DNA from 3 places in the Mesorhizobium sp. B1-1-6 genome. Region 2 is predicted to be linked to each of the others. Evidence: predicted binding sites of a transcription regulator. Region 2 holds the regulator's gene; each other region holds the start of a gene.
What was found. Region 2 encodes LexA, which represses DNA repair genes until DNA is damaged. Its sites were predicted from a motif close to TGTTCNNNNTGTGTTCNG; they were not measured.
Positions count from the first base shown of each region.

Region 1: a site for LexA is predicted at 2,041-2,058, ahead of FJ979_RS27600 (single-stranded DNA-binding protein). Genes of this name have one in related genera too.
Region 3: a site for LexA is predicted at 2,637-2,654, ahead of parE (DNA topoisomerase IV subunit B). Genes of this name have one in related genera too.

Region 1 is NZ_VFWR01000017.1:79,078-83,696, forward strand. Features, by position in the region: gene FJ979_RS27580 (hypothetical protein) at 93-374, opposite strand; gene FJ979_RS27585 (ATP-dependent Clp protease proteolytic subunit) at 471-1,076, opposite strand; gene FJ979_RS27590 (SRPBCC domain-containing protein) at 1,108-1,611, opposite strand; gene FJ979_RS27595 (metalloregulator ArsR/SmtB family transcription factor) at 1,608-1,922, opposite strand; gene FJ979_RS27600 (single-stranded DNA-binding protein) at 2,159-2,668, shown strand; gene FJ979_RS27605 (DUF2306 domain-containing protein) at 2,709-3,122, shown strand; gene FJ979_RS27610 (OsmC family protein) at 3,145-3,570, shown strand; gene FJ979_RS27615 (MarC family protein) at 3,576-4,205, opposite strand; gene FJ979_RS27620 (hypothetical protein) at 4,379-4,619, opposite strand, start outside.
Region 2 is NZ_VFWR01000020.1:73,536-78,154, reverse strand. Features, by position in the region: gene FJ979_RS29190 (ComEC/Rec2 family competence protein) at 1-1,866, shown strand, start outside; gene lexA (transcriptional repressor LexA) at 1,860-2,603, opposite strand; gene FJ979_RS29180 (TetR/AcrR family transcriptional regulator C-terminal domain-containing protein) at 3,056-3,733, shown strand; gene kynU (kynureninase) at 3,730-4,619, shown strand, end outside.
Region 3 is NZ_VFWR01000001.1:51,526-56,144, reverse strand. Features, by position in the region: gene FJ979_RS00245 (FUSC family protein) at 1-468, opposite strand, end outside; gene parE (DNA topoisomerase IV subunit B) at 507-2,567, opposite strand; gene cpaB (Flp pilus assembly protein CpaB) at 2,803-3,729, shown strand; gene FJ979_RS00230 (type II and III secretion system protein family protein) at 3,846-4,619, shown strand, end outside.

The sequences.
Region 1 (4,619 bases), on a different contig from region 2:
TAGATCCAGAAAAGCCCCGTCCGTTTGCTAAAAGCACGGCGGGGCTGCTCTTTTGGGGGAACGCGCAGGTACTGACGGCCCCGACATGTCAGCTACCGCGGCGGTTTGATCCCGCCGGCGCCGACATCGACCGTGATGCTGCCGGAAATCCTGACATCGGTATCGCCGATCTTGAACCGGCCGTTGCCGTTGGCGGGGAAGGCGTCATCGGGTTCGGGCTGCGGGGCCGGCTTGGCGATGCGATAATCGCCGGCCACACCGGGCAGGCTGCCTTTCTGGCTGTCGTTGGCAAAGGCGCCGCCGGCCAGCATGAGCGCACCGGCGAAAATAGTGACGGCAAGACGCCAAGGTTGGAATAAGCGGCTGTCGATCATCGGCCGGTTATAGCGCCGCCCCGCCGAGGTGGCCAGACCGGCGGTCATCAAATCGCCGGACGGCGGGGCCGTCGCAATTCATCGTGCTTGTGCCGGTCACGCCGCCTTTTTGCGGGTATCGTAGACATGATCGACGAGACCCCATGCCTTCGCTTCCTCGGCGGTCATGAAATAGTCCCGGTCGAGCGTGCGCTCGACCTCTTCATAGGTGCGGCCGCAATGGCGCGCATAGAGCTCGGTCATCTGCCGCTTGGTGCGCAGGATGCCTTCGGCGTGACGCTGGATGTCCGATGCCTGACCCTGGAAGCCGCCAAGCGGCTGGTGCAGGACGAGGCTGGCGTTGGGCAGCGCGATGCGCCGTCCCGGCGTGCCAGCCATCAGCAGGAACGAAGCCATCGAGGCGGCAAAGCCCATGCACACCGTCGACACCGGACAGCTGACATATTGCATCGTGTCGTAGATGGCGAAGCCGCTGGTCACCACGCCGCCAGGCGAGTTGATGTAAAGCGAGATCTCCTTGTCGGGATTATCCGATTCCAGCGACAGAAGCTGGGCGCAGACCAGCGCCGACATGCCGTCGTTGATCTCGCCGTTGATAAAGACGATGCGCTCGCGCAGCAGCCGCGAGAAAATGTCGAAGGCGCGCTCGCCGCGGCTCGATTGCTCGATCACCATCGGCACCAGATTGGCAAAACCGGTCATCGTCTCTCTCCGTTTCTCATGTGTCGGCCACTCAAGCGGCGCGCTGCAGAAGGCAAAATGAATTGGCGGCGGCCGTACGGCCGGAGGCGCTCGCAGCGAATGAAAGCCGGCAGCCGACACCTGCCATGGTCACCATGGGCCTGGCGGCGGATGTCGCCACACGGGCAAAGCCTTCATGGATAATATGCAGATGCGTGCCGCCCGAAACGGTGCGGGCGAGCGTGAAGGTGACGATGCTGTCGAGCGGGTTCCGTTCCTCGTCGGGCCGCGGCTGTTCCCGCCAGGAATAGCGAAGCCTTTTTCCGGGCTCGGCATCGAGGATCTCGCATTCGATCGGCGCATCCGGCCCGGCAAAGGCGAAATTGCTGCCGATCTCAGGATTGATGTCGTTGGGCATCATCCAGGCCGCAAGCAATTCGGGCACGGTCAGCGCCCGCCATACCTTTTCCGGCGGCTCGGGGAGATCGCACTCGAACTCGATCGCGTCGGGGGCGGTCCGCGCATGGCTTTCGCCGGTCACTGGTGCGTGCGTCATTGGTCCATGTCCTTGAGAACCGTCTTCAGTTTTTCGATGCGCTCGGGCCAGAAGGTCCGGTAGCGTTCGATCCAGCCGAGCAGCGGGTCGAGCCCTTGCGGATCGGCGCGGTAATAGGCATTGCGGCCCGCCCGCCGTTCGACCACCAAGCCTGCGCCGCGCAGCACCGCCAGGTGCTGCGACACAGCCGGCTGCGATACCGTCATGCCGGTGCGCAGCTGCGACACCGTCATCTCGCTGGTGGCGAGGCGTTCATAGACGGCGCGTCGGGTGGGGTCGGCCAGCGCCCGGAAAATTTCCGCTTCGATCATGGTGAAAGCATAAGTCGATACTTATTGGTTTGGCAAGCGGTCTTTTGCGGCCCATATAAAAGGAAGCTGGCGGCTCCGGCATTGCTGCCAATCCTTGACAATGAGCGGCGATGCATATAGGAACGAAAAGAGAACAAAAACCTTGTGGGAAAAGGCAGCCACAGCAGGCAACGGGTGTGCGCAACCTGTAAGGTGCTGCGACAAAAATTTGTTTCGGACGAGCGCGGAGAAGTATCATGGCGGGTAGCGTCAATAAGGTCATTCTGGTCGGCAATCTCGGAGCGGACCCGGAGATCCGCCGCCTGAATTCTGGCGAGCCGGTCGTCAACATCCGCATCGCAACATCGGAAAGCTGGCGCGACAAGAATTCCGGCGAGCGCAAGGAAAAGACCGAGTGGCATAATGTCGTCATCTTCAATGAGGGCATCGCCAAGGTCGCCGAGCAGTATCTGAAGAAGGGCATGAAGGTTTATGTCGAGGGCCAGTTGCAGACACGCAAATGGCAAGACCAGACCGGTGCCGACAAATACACGACGGAAGTCGTGCTGCAGAGATTCCGCGGCGAGCTGCAGATGCTCGACGCGCGCGGCCAGGGCGAAGGCGGCCAGGTCGGCGGTTATTCCGGCGGCGGCAGCCGTGGTTCCGATTTTGGCCAGTCCGGCCCGAACGAAGGCTTCAATCGTGGCGGCGGTGCTCCCAAGGGCGGCGGTTCGTCGCGCGAGCTGGACGACGAAATTCCGTTCTGAGCGTCGACACGGCGTGACGGGCATTTGAGGAGAGGGCGCGATGTCGCTCGGACCGCTCCTATCGGCACGTCCTCCGATCCCATGGCATGCGCTCGCGGCCTTTGCCGCGCTGGCGATAGGCGGCGTGCAGCTGGCGCTGCCGAAAGGCACGCTGCGCCACCGCGCGATAGGCTATCTCTGGGCGGCGCTGATGCTGGCCGTCGCCATCTCGAGTTTCTGGATCCAGCAGATACGGCTCCTTGGCCCTTTCAGCCCGATCCATCTCTTGTCGATCCTGGTGCTGGTCACGGTGCCGCTGGCGGTCTGGCATGCACGCAATCACCGTGTCGCCAAGCACCGCAAGGCGATGATTGCGTTGTATATCTTTGCACTGGTGGGTGCCGGTGTCTTTACGCTCGTGCCCGGCAGAATCATGCACGACGTGGTCTTCGGCGTCGCGCAAGCCAGACCGTGATCCCGAGTGGAAGGAATATCAGTTGAAAGCACGCATCAAATGGGTCGAGGAACGCACCTTCGTCGGCGAGTCCGGCACAGGCCATAAGGTCGTACTGGGGACCGCGTTCGGCCCTGAAGGGAGAACGCCGGGGCCGAGCCCGATGGAGCTGGTGTTGATCGGCACCGGCGGCTGCTCGGCCTATGATGTCGTCCATATCCTCGAAAAGGGGCGCGAAGCGGTCGAGGACTGCATTGTTGAACTCGACGCCGATCGGGCCGAAACGGACCCCAAAGTGTTCACCCGCATCCATATGCATTTCATCGTCAAGGGCAGGGCGCTGTCCAGCGACAAGGTCAGGCGGGCAATCGACCTGTCGATCGAAAAATACTGTTCGGCTTCCGCCATGATGGCCAAGACCGCCGCGATCACCCACGATTTCGAAATTATCGACACGACGGCAAAATAAGCGGCCTATGAGGCCATCAGCGCCTTGATGCCGTCCGCCACGAACTGCACGGCAAGTGCCGCCAGGATGACGCCGAGCAGGCGAGTCAGGATCGAGCGGCCGGTCTGGCCGAGGATGCGGTCGATGCGCTCCGACAGCACGAACACCAGATAGGTGATGGCGAGGCAGACGAAGATGATGCCGACCAGTGCCGCCTGGGCGCCAAAGCCCTGAAACGAGCCGGAGAGCAGGACAGTCGCCGAAATCGCGCCGGGGCCGGCGATCAGCGGGATCGCCAGCGGGAAGGCGGCGATGTTGTGGATCATGTCCTTGGTGATGGCGACGTCGCCGATCTTCTCCTTGCGGTCCTGCCGGCGCTCGAACACCATTTCGAAAGCGATGAAGAAGAGCAAAAAGCCGCCGGCGACCCGGAAGGCCGGCAGCGTGATGCCGAACACCGACAGGATCGAGGCGCCGGCAACGGCGAACAGCGCCATCACCAGGAAGCCGATGACCGAAGCGCGGACCGAGACCTGCTGGCGCTCCTCGCGGTTCATGCCGCGCGTTATCGCCAGAAACAGCGGCGCCAGCCCGGGCGGGTCGATGGTCACCAGAATGGTGACGAAGGCGTTGAACAGGCTGTCGAAACTCGGCATCTCTCACCCCTCCCGCCGGGCCGAGCCCGCATCCCGACATTGGTAGAGCAAAGCAGGGACGGAGGAAACCGGCTGGGGAGAGGCGGCTCGCGAACTCTGCGAAAGCCGGCTGGGCCGAGGGAGACGCGAAAGAACGCAGGGAGTGCCTGAGTTTGCGTCGCGGGCTTGCTTGATCAGGTACGGCCAGAGCGCCGCGCCAGGAACTCCACTTCGAGCCGCCATGTCGCGCCATTGTCGTGCGAGCGCTCGCCGAGCCAGCGGAAGGAATTTTCGGTTATTCGTGAAAAGCTCCAACGTACGGAGGAACCGGTGCCGTCGGCGCCCACTTGGACAATCGTGTCGCCTTCGGCGCGACCGAGTTGGCGGCTGTAATACTGGTTGCGCGGATCGCTCCAGAAAATATGCCAGGCATTT
Region 2 (4,619 bases):
ACCATCGATGTGACATCGACCGCGCGGCCGAAACTACTCTACGCGCCGGAGCGCGTTCGCCTTTCGGCACGCAAGGTGCCGGCTGAAGTGACGGCCGGTTCGCTCGTGACCGGCTATGCCAGGCTGTTGCCGCCGACCGGACCGGTGCGGCCGGACAGCTACGACTTTTCCTTCGACAGCTACTTCGCCGGCATAGGGGCCAGCGGCTTCTTTCTCGGCAACCCCAAAATCGTCTCAGCCGATGACAGGCCGCTGTGGGCCGCCCTTTCAGCCGCCATCGAGAGTGCTCGCGAAAGCATTGCCGACCATATCAGGGGCAGCATCGGCGGTGCCGAGGGCGAGATCGCCGCGGCGCTGATCGTGGGTGTGCGCGCCGGGATTCCCGACGAGATCAACGAAGCGATGCGACGCACCGGCATCTACCACATCATCTCAATTTCCGGGCTGCACATGGCGCTGGTCGCCGGCACCGTCATGGGTCTGCTGCGTGGCGGCTTCGCGCTGTTTCCGAATTTTTCCTCCCGCCGGCCGGTCAAGAAATACGCGGCCGCGGCGGCACTTTTCTCGATCGCCGCCTATCTCGTCATTTCGGGCGTCGTTGTCGCCGCCGAACGCAGCTTCATCATGCTGGCGGTGATGCTGATCGCCGTTCTGTTCGATCGGGCGGCACTCACCATGCGCAATCTGGCTATTTCGGCGATCGCCGTCATCGTGGTGTCGCCGCACGAGGTGGTAGGGCCGAGCTTCCAGATGTCGTTCGCCGCCACCGCGGCCCTGGTCGGCGCCTATGCCGGCTGGTCGGATCGCAAAGCCGACAAAGCGCGGACCCCGCCGCCGCAACGGACCTTGCCTGGCCTCCTGACGCGAAAATTGCTGCTGGCGACAGGTGGGCTGGCGATGACCTCGATTATCGCGGGAAGCGCCACGGCGCTTTTCGCCATCTGGCATTTCCAGCGCGTGTCGCCGCTCAGTCTGTTCGCCAATCTTGCCGTCATGCCGATCGTTTCGGTCGTGATGTTCCTTGCGGTTGCCAGCGCGCTGCTGATGCCGTTCGGGTTCGATGGACCATCCCTTTATCTGATGGGCAAGGGACTGACCGCGATGATCGCCATATCAGGATGGATCTCGCAACGCTCGCCGGTCGACGCGGTCGGGTTGATTTCGCAGCAATCCGTCCTTCTGGTGGCGATCGCCCTGGTCATCGCGACGATGGCCACGACATGGCTGCGGCTGACGGCACTTCCCTTCGCGCTCGCCGGCCTGTTGACCGTCTCGGACACGCGCACGCCGGACGTGCTGATTTCGGAGGATGCCCGCCTGGTGGCGTTGCCGATCGGCGGCGGCGAGCTCGCGATCAACCGGGCGCGCCCGAACGAATTCACCGTCGATAACTGGAAACGCGCGCTGAAGTCCGAAACCATCGTTGCGCCGGAACTGTTCGACAGCGGAGACCGACAGTTCGACATCTTCGATCCCGCGCAACTTCCGGCGGGAGCGCCTTTCTATTGCTTCACGGGCCTGTGCATGGCCCGGCATACCTCGGGGGCGATCATCGCGCAGGTGGAGGATCGCAAGGACGCCTGGAGGGCCTGCTCCTATGCGGATCTGATCGTCATCAACGACCCCGCGGGCTACGATCCCTGCCACAATCCGCTGGTTCTCGTCATCACCAAGCGGCAGCTCGCTCGCAAGGGAAGTGCCGCCGTCTTCTTCGACCAGCAATCGGCGACGGCACCGGCACGGGTCAGCTTTGCCGTCGACAGGCCATATCGGCCCTGGCACGAACAGCGGAAATTCTCACGCGAGGCAAGGGGACTGCCGCCTTACCGTAAACCCGAAAAGCCCACCGCCGACCCCGCTCAGTAGCGCCTGATCAGGCCGACCAGCTTGCCTTGCACCTTGACCCTGTCCGGTCCGAAAATACGTGTTTCATAGGCCGGATTGGCAGCCTCGAGCGCAATCGAAGCACCCTTTCGGCGGAAGCGCTTCAGCGTTGCTTCCTCCTCGTCCACCAGGGCCACGATGATCTCGCCGGGACTTGCGGTGTCGGCATTGCGGATGATGACCGTGTCGCCGTCGAAAATGCCGGCCTCGATCATCGAATCGCCCTTGACCTCCAGCGCATAGTGTTCGCCGCCCATGATCATGTCAGGCGGCACTGAAATGGAATGCGTCTGATGCTGGATGGCGTCGATCGGCACACCCGCTGCGATGCGACCCATGACCGGGATCGACACCGCTGAAACCGCGTCGTCGTCATTGCCGGCAGCGGGCAGACGCGAAGACGTCGCCGGCTTGATCTGCCGGCTAGGGCTGCTGCCCTGTCCGAGGCTGCCCTGGATGACGCTCGGGGAGAACTTCTTTGCCGCGTTAAGACCCGGCGCGATCGAGTCCGGCAGGCGCAGCACCTCCAGCGCGCGCGCCCGGTTGGGCAGGCGGCGAATGAAGCCGCGCTCCTCCAACGCCGTGATCAGCCGATGAATTCCCGACTTGGAGGCGAGGTCCAGCGCTTCCTTCATCTCGTCGAAGGACGGCGGAATGCCGCTTTCCTTCAGCCGTTCATGGATGAACATCAAGAGTTCATGTTGCTTGCGCGTGAGCATGGCGGCCCCCAAAGGCATTGCACGAAGGGTCTGGAACCAGAATCAGAAAACAAACCCAGAACAAACACTATCTGTTCCAGTTGTGTTCCGCAACCATTTAAAGTTTAATGAATTTGTTAAGGCGACGGAAACGAAATGCCCTCCCGCAGCCAGCATCCTGCCAGCGCGGTCCGTCGTCAATGCGCTCCCGGGCCCTTTGAAACTATTTTGGTTAATGGCCTGTGGCCCGACCGGTCTCCACTCTTGGCACAAGCCTGCAAGCTGGGTGACCGGCAGGTGCGGGGTGCGTTTGGGCGGATTAGAAACCCCTGCGGCTCGTGAACGAAACGAAACCAAAATGCCAACTTCCGCCGGAAAACGGCCAGACACCACCACTGGTCGCGACGGGCTGCGTTCGTTCGTTCGCTTGACGAAACCGTATAATAATGTACGGTTTTCGAAGAGGAACACCAATGACCACGCCGAAGCAGGCCGCGCGACGCGAACGGATAGAGGAGGCCGCCTATGCGGTGCTCCGGGAAACCGGCTACAAGAGCGCCTCCCTGCTTGCTATCGCCAAGCGGGCATCGGCCTCGAACGAAACCCTCTACAACTGGTACGGCAACAAGCAGACCCTGTTTCGATCCTTGATCGAAGCCAATGCGGGAGAGGCAAGGAAGCTGCTGGAGGACGCCCTTCACCAGGCGCGCGATCCTCTCGAAACCCTGAACTTGCTCGGGCCAGTCCTGCTGACCCTCGTGACGGGCGACAAGGCGGTGGCGCTCAATCGCGCCGCGGCCGGCGACGTCAACGATACAGGCACGCTTGGCCAATCGATCGCGCAATTCGGCCGCAATACCATAATGCCGCTTGTTGGCGACCTGCTTCGAACCGCAAGTCGGGCCGGCCCGATCGCCTGTGACGATCCTGCCGAAGCCGCCGACATCTACATCAGTCTTTTGATCGGCGATCTCCAGGTTCGCCGGATCGTTGGGGTGCTCGAGGAACTGCCTCGGGCGGAAATCGAGCAAAGATCGAACCGGGCGTTCACCCTGTTCTTGCGCCTCTATGCGGCCAGCCCTTGCCCGGGCGGCAAAACAGCCGGCCCGTTTCCAGGGCGCTCTTCTCACCGAGGAACATCGCGACCATGAGCAAAATTCCCGATCTCGCAGCGATCGAGGCAATGGACACCGCGGATCCGCTGCGTGCCATGCGTGACCGCTTCACCTTGCCCCAGGGGGTGATCTATCTCGACGGCAATTCGCTGGGCGCCGCTTCGCCCGCCGTGTTCGGCGAGCTGCAGAAGGCCGCCACGCAGGAGTGGGCGCAGGATCTCATCCGCGCCTGGAACACCGCCGGCTGGTTCGACATGCCGGTCGAACTCGGCGACCAACTCGGGCGCCTGATCGGGGCCGCCGCCGGCCAGACGGTGGTCTGCGATACCACCTCGATCAACATCTACAAGGTGCTGCATGCGGCACTCGGGATGCGGCCGGACAGGTCAGTCATCGTCGCCGAGGGGGACAGCTTTCCGACCGATCTCTATATGGCCGAAGGCGTTGCCTCGACGCGGCCGGGCACGGTGCTGCGGCTCGAGGGTGTCGATGCGCCGACCATAGAAGAACTGATCGACGAGCGGGTCGCGGTCATCCTGGTCAACCACGTCAACTACAAATCCGGGCAGTTACGCGACATGGCCGCGCTGACGCGGACGGCACATGATGCCGGCGCGCTGATTGTCTGGGATCTCTGCCATACCGCCGGCGCCTTGCCCGTCGAGCTCGACCGTTCGAATGCCGATTTCGCCGTTGGCTGCACCTACAAATATCTCAATGGCGGCCCGGGTGCCCCGGCCTTCATCTACGCGGCCGAGCGCCACCATGGCGATGTCCGCCAGCCGCTCAGCGGCTGGTGGGGCCATGCGCGGCCATTCGCCTTCGAACAGGGTTTTGCTGCCGGCACAGGCATCCGCCGGTTTCTCTGCGGCACGCAGCCTGTGCTGTCGATGCGCGCGCTCAAAGGGGCGCTCGATGTCTG
Region 3 (4,619 bases), on a different contig from region 2:
GGCACAGCGCGCGACCGCGAGGTCGACGACGAGATGCGGCTGGCCAAACGCCGGCAAGCCGATGATCATGGCGGTGTAGCCGGCCAGCGCCGCCCCGTAGGCTTCCGGGTTACGCAGCAGCGACGAGACGAAGGTGCAGAGGCCGATCCATAGGGCAAGCACCGTCACCAGCACCCAGGGATTCGTGCCGAAGACAGTGGTGATGGCAATTGCGGCAACACCGCCCGCCAGCGTGCCGAGCAACCGATAAAAGCCTTTCGCCAACACCATGCCGGCGACCGGCTGGGCAACGATGAACACCGTCATCATCGCCCATTGCGGGTGATCGAGCTTGAGGGCGTAGGCGGCCATAAGCGCGATCAGGCCGGCCGAGACCGTGCGCAAGGCGAAGATCCAGTCCGACCGGGTCGGCTGTGTCAGCCCGGCAAGACCCGCTTCGAAATAGCCTTTCAGCCGTTGCCAGCTCACACGCGCGTCTCCGCAAGCCTTGATCGACCGGCCTGCGCTCAGATATCCAGCACTTCCGTTTCCGCGAATTCGGCGCGTTCCTGGATGAACCGGAAACGAGCCTCCGGCTTGGTGCCCATCAGCGCATCGATCGCGTCCTTGGTGGCGGCCTCGGCATCGATCACATCGACCCGGAGCAGCGTACGCTTCCTCGGGTCCATTGTGGTCTCCTTGAGCTGCGCGGCCATCATTTCGCCCAGGCCCTTGAAGCGACCGATCTCGACCTTGCCGCGCCCGGTGAACTCGGTGCGCAGCAATTCGTCCTTGTGCGCGTCGTCACGCGCATAGGCGACCTTGCCGCCCTGCCGGATCGAGTAGAGCGGCGGCACCGCCAGATAGAGATGTCCGCCGCGAACCAGGTTCGGCATCTCCTGGTAGAAGAAGGTGATCAGCAGCGAGGCGATGTGAGCGCCGTCGACGTCGGCGTCGGTCATGATGATGACGCGGTCGTAGCGAAGATCCTCGTCGCGGTATTTCGACCGCGTGCCGCAACCAAGCGCCTGGATCAGATCGGAAATCTGCTGGTTGGCGGCCAGCTTGTCGTTGCCGGCGCTGGCGACGTTGAGAATCTTGCCGCGCAGCGGCAGCACCGCCTGGCTGGCGCGGTCACGAGCCTGCTTGGCCGAGCCGCCGGCCGAATCGCCTTCGACGATGAAGAGTTCGGCGCCGGCGGCCGCATTCTGCGTGCAATCGGCAAGTTTGCCCGGCAGGCGCAGCTTGCGCACCGCGCTCTTGCGCGACACTTCCTTTTCCTGGCGTCGTCGTACCCGCTCGTCGGCGCGCGCAATCACCCATTCGAGCAGCTTCGAGGCTTCCTGCGGATTGTCGGCCAGCCAATGGTCGAAAGGGTCGCGAATCGCCGTCTCGACGATGCGGATCGCCTCGATCGTCGCCAGCCTGTCCTTGGTCTGGCCGACGAATTCAGGCTCGCGGATGAACACCGACAGCATGCCCGCCGCCGAGATCATGACATCCTCCGACGTGACGATCGAGGCGCGCTTGTTGCCGACGAGGTCGGCATAGGCGCGCAGGCCGCGCGTCAAGACGTTGCGGAAGCCCGCCTCGTGGGTGCCACCTTCGCCGGTCGGGATGGTGTTGCAGTAGGAGTTGATGAAGCCGTCGCCGCCGAACCAGGTCACCGCCCATTCCAGCGAGCCATGGCCGCCTTGCCTGTCGCTCTTGCCGGCGAAGATTTCGCGCGTTACCTGGAATTCGTCGCCGAGCGACGCTTTCAGATAGTCCTTGAGGCCGCCGGGAAAATGGAATTCGGCCTTGGCCGGAGTGGTGTCCTTTTCCTTGATCAGCGAAGGATCGCAGGTCCATCGGATTTCGACGCCGCCGAACAGATAGGCCTTCGAGCGTGTCATGCGGTAGAGCCGCGCTGGCTCGAACGCGGCGCCCTTGCCGAAAATCTGCTCGTCGGGATGGAAGCGGGTCCTGGTGCCGCGCCGGTTGTGAACTTCGCCAAGGTGCTCGAGGCCGCTGACCGGGATGCCGCGCGAGAAGCGCTGCCGGTAAAGTTGCCGTCCGCGCGCGACTTCGACTTCGAGATGATCCGACAGTGCGTTGACCACGGAGACGCCGACGCCGTGCAGGCCGCCCGAGGTTTCATAGACCTTGCTATCGAACTTGCCGCCCGAATGCAGTGTCGTCATGATCACTTCGAGCGCCGGCTTCTTGAACTTCGGATGCGGATCGACGGGAATGCCGCGGCCATTGTCGGTGACGGTGAGAAAGCCGTCAGCCGAAAGCTCGACATCGATGAATGTGGCATGGCCGGCAACCGCCTCGTCCATCGAGTTGTCGATAACCTCGGCGAACAGATGGTGCATGGCCTTGTCGTCGGTGCCGCCAATATACATGCCCGGACGGCGCCGCACCGGCTCCAGGCCTTCGAGTACCTCGATATCGGCGGCGCTGTAGCCCTCTGAGCCGTCACGAGACGCGGCCGCCGGACGCTTGGCTGCCGCCTGCACCAGCGGATCGGCCGGACGCGCCGGTGTGCGAACCGGTTGCGGCTGCTTCTCCAGATTGCCGAAAAGATCGTTGTTGTCGTCCATGCCTGCCATAGAGCCCAAGCTGCGAATCACCCGCCGATACTGCCACGCTTTTCAGCGCCAAGCGACGGAGGTTCCTGTTACGTTCGGGGATTAACCCCCTCTTATCCTAAAACCATTCGATAACCAAGCCGGCGGAAATCGGGCGGATAGCCAGCGAGAAGATTCCTGATTCTTTAACAATGCCGCCTAGCGTGAGCCAACATAACAAGAAACTACGGGCATCAGGGGTTTGGGCGTGAGGGGCAAGGCCATAACGATGATCGGCATCGCCGCCGTTTTCGGCGCGATTTCGATCTTTGCCGCCGATTTCTGGGTCAAGCGCCAGGCCAGGGCCGACGCCGAGGAGAAAACCGCGTCGATCACCGCTCCGGCCGCACCCAGGGTTGAATTCAAGACAATCGTGGTGGCGAATGCACCGTTGCGGTACGGCATGGATCTCGACCGCACGAAACTCAACGAAATCCCCTGGCCGCAGGATTCGCTGCCGCAGGGCGCCTTCGCCACCATCGATGGACTGCTTGGGGACGGCAGCCGCGTGGTGCTGTCGCCGATCGAGGTCAATGAACCGGTGCTGCTTACCAAGCTATCCGGCCCGAATGGCCGCGCCACGCTCTCCAACATGCTGACGCCCGGCATGCGGGCCGTCACCATCCGCACCGACGAGATCGCGGGCGTCGGCGGCTTCGTCACGCCGGGCGACCGGGTGGATGTCGTGCTGACGCGCGATGCCGGTGAAATCCAGGAAGTGGCCAAGAATGCGCAAGGCGCCGCCGGCTCGACCATCACCTCCGAGATCGTCGTTGCCGACGCGAAGGTGCTGAGCGTCGGGCAGGGCGCCGACGAGCGCCAAACAACCCCGCAGGTGGCCAATTCCATAACCATCGAGGTGACCACCGAAGGCGCGCAGAAAGTGGCGCTGGCCCGCACTGTCGGCACGCTGTCGCTGTCGCTTCGCTCCGCCAGCGAGGGCGGCGACGGCAAGGACGGTGTCACCACCATCTCCTCCTTTGGCGGATCGGTGGCGGGCAAGGCGCAGGCCGCGGCCGGCTCGCTGTTCGACGCCATGGCAAAGGAGCCTGAGAAGCCGAAATTCAAGACGGTCATCGTGACGCGTGGAACGACGGCCGAGGAATATCAGGTTCCTGCGCGGGACCAGAAATAGGAATATCAGGTTCCTGAGTGGAACCAGAGCAGGACCGGTGGGGACCGGACGGGACGGGAACAATGTTCAGGCAACTTCAATATCGAATGACAGGCCGGTTGCACGTCGCGCAGGCGATGGCGATGGCGGTGACGATGGCGGCGGCCGGCATCTTCGCCGGCCCGGCCAGGGCGGACAACGACATCGTCTATGTCTCGGCGACCAAGAACGCCTCGATCAAGGTCGCCAAGGGCAAGCCAAAGACGATCATGACGAGCGCGGCCTTCTACCAGATCGTCATCGGCGATCCGGAGATCGCCAACGTCAACCCGCTGACCGACAAATCCTTCTATGTGCTGGGCAATAATCTCGGCACCACCGGCATTGCCCTGTTCGACGAGAACAAGCAGCTCGTCGGCACCGTAGACATCGAAGTGACGCTCGATACCGACCAGTTGGCCGACACGATCCGCGCCAGCGTGCCCGACGCCAAGATCAAGGTCGGCTCCGCCAATGGCCGTGTCGTGCTGTCGGGCGAGGCGGATGACGCGGTCGCCGCCGAAAAGGCCAACAAGATCGCCACCCGCTTCTCCGGCAATGAGGAGGTGATCAATTCGGTCAACATCTCGTCCTCGCAGCAGGTCCAGCTCAATGTCCGCTTCGTCGAGATCAATCGTCAGGCCGGACAGGACCTCGGCGCCAAATACAGCGCCAATTTCGCTTATGGTATGGGCGGACGCGACGTTACGATTGCTCCCGGCACCATTGAGCCGGCGGGGACCGGCGAGATCATCGGCAGGCTTCTGTCGAACGGCGTTTCCATCGACATCGCCATCAAAGCACTGGAAGAGCGCGGCCTGGCTCGTCGGCTGGCCGAGCCGAACCTGATCGCCCGGTCCGGCGAGACGGCG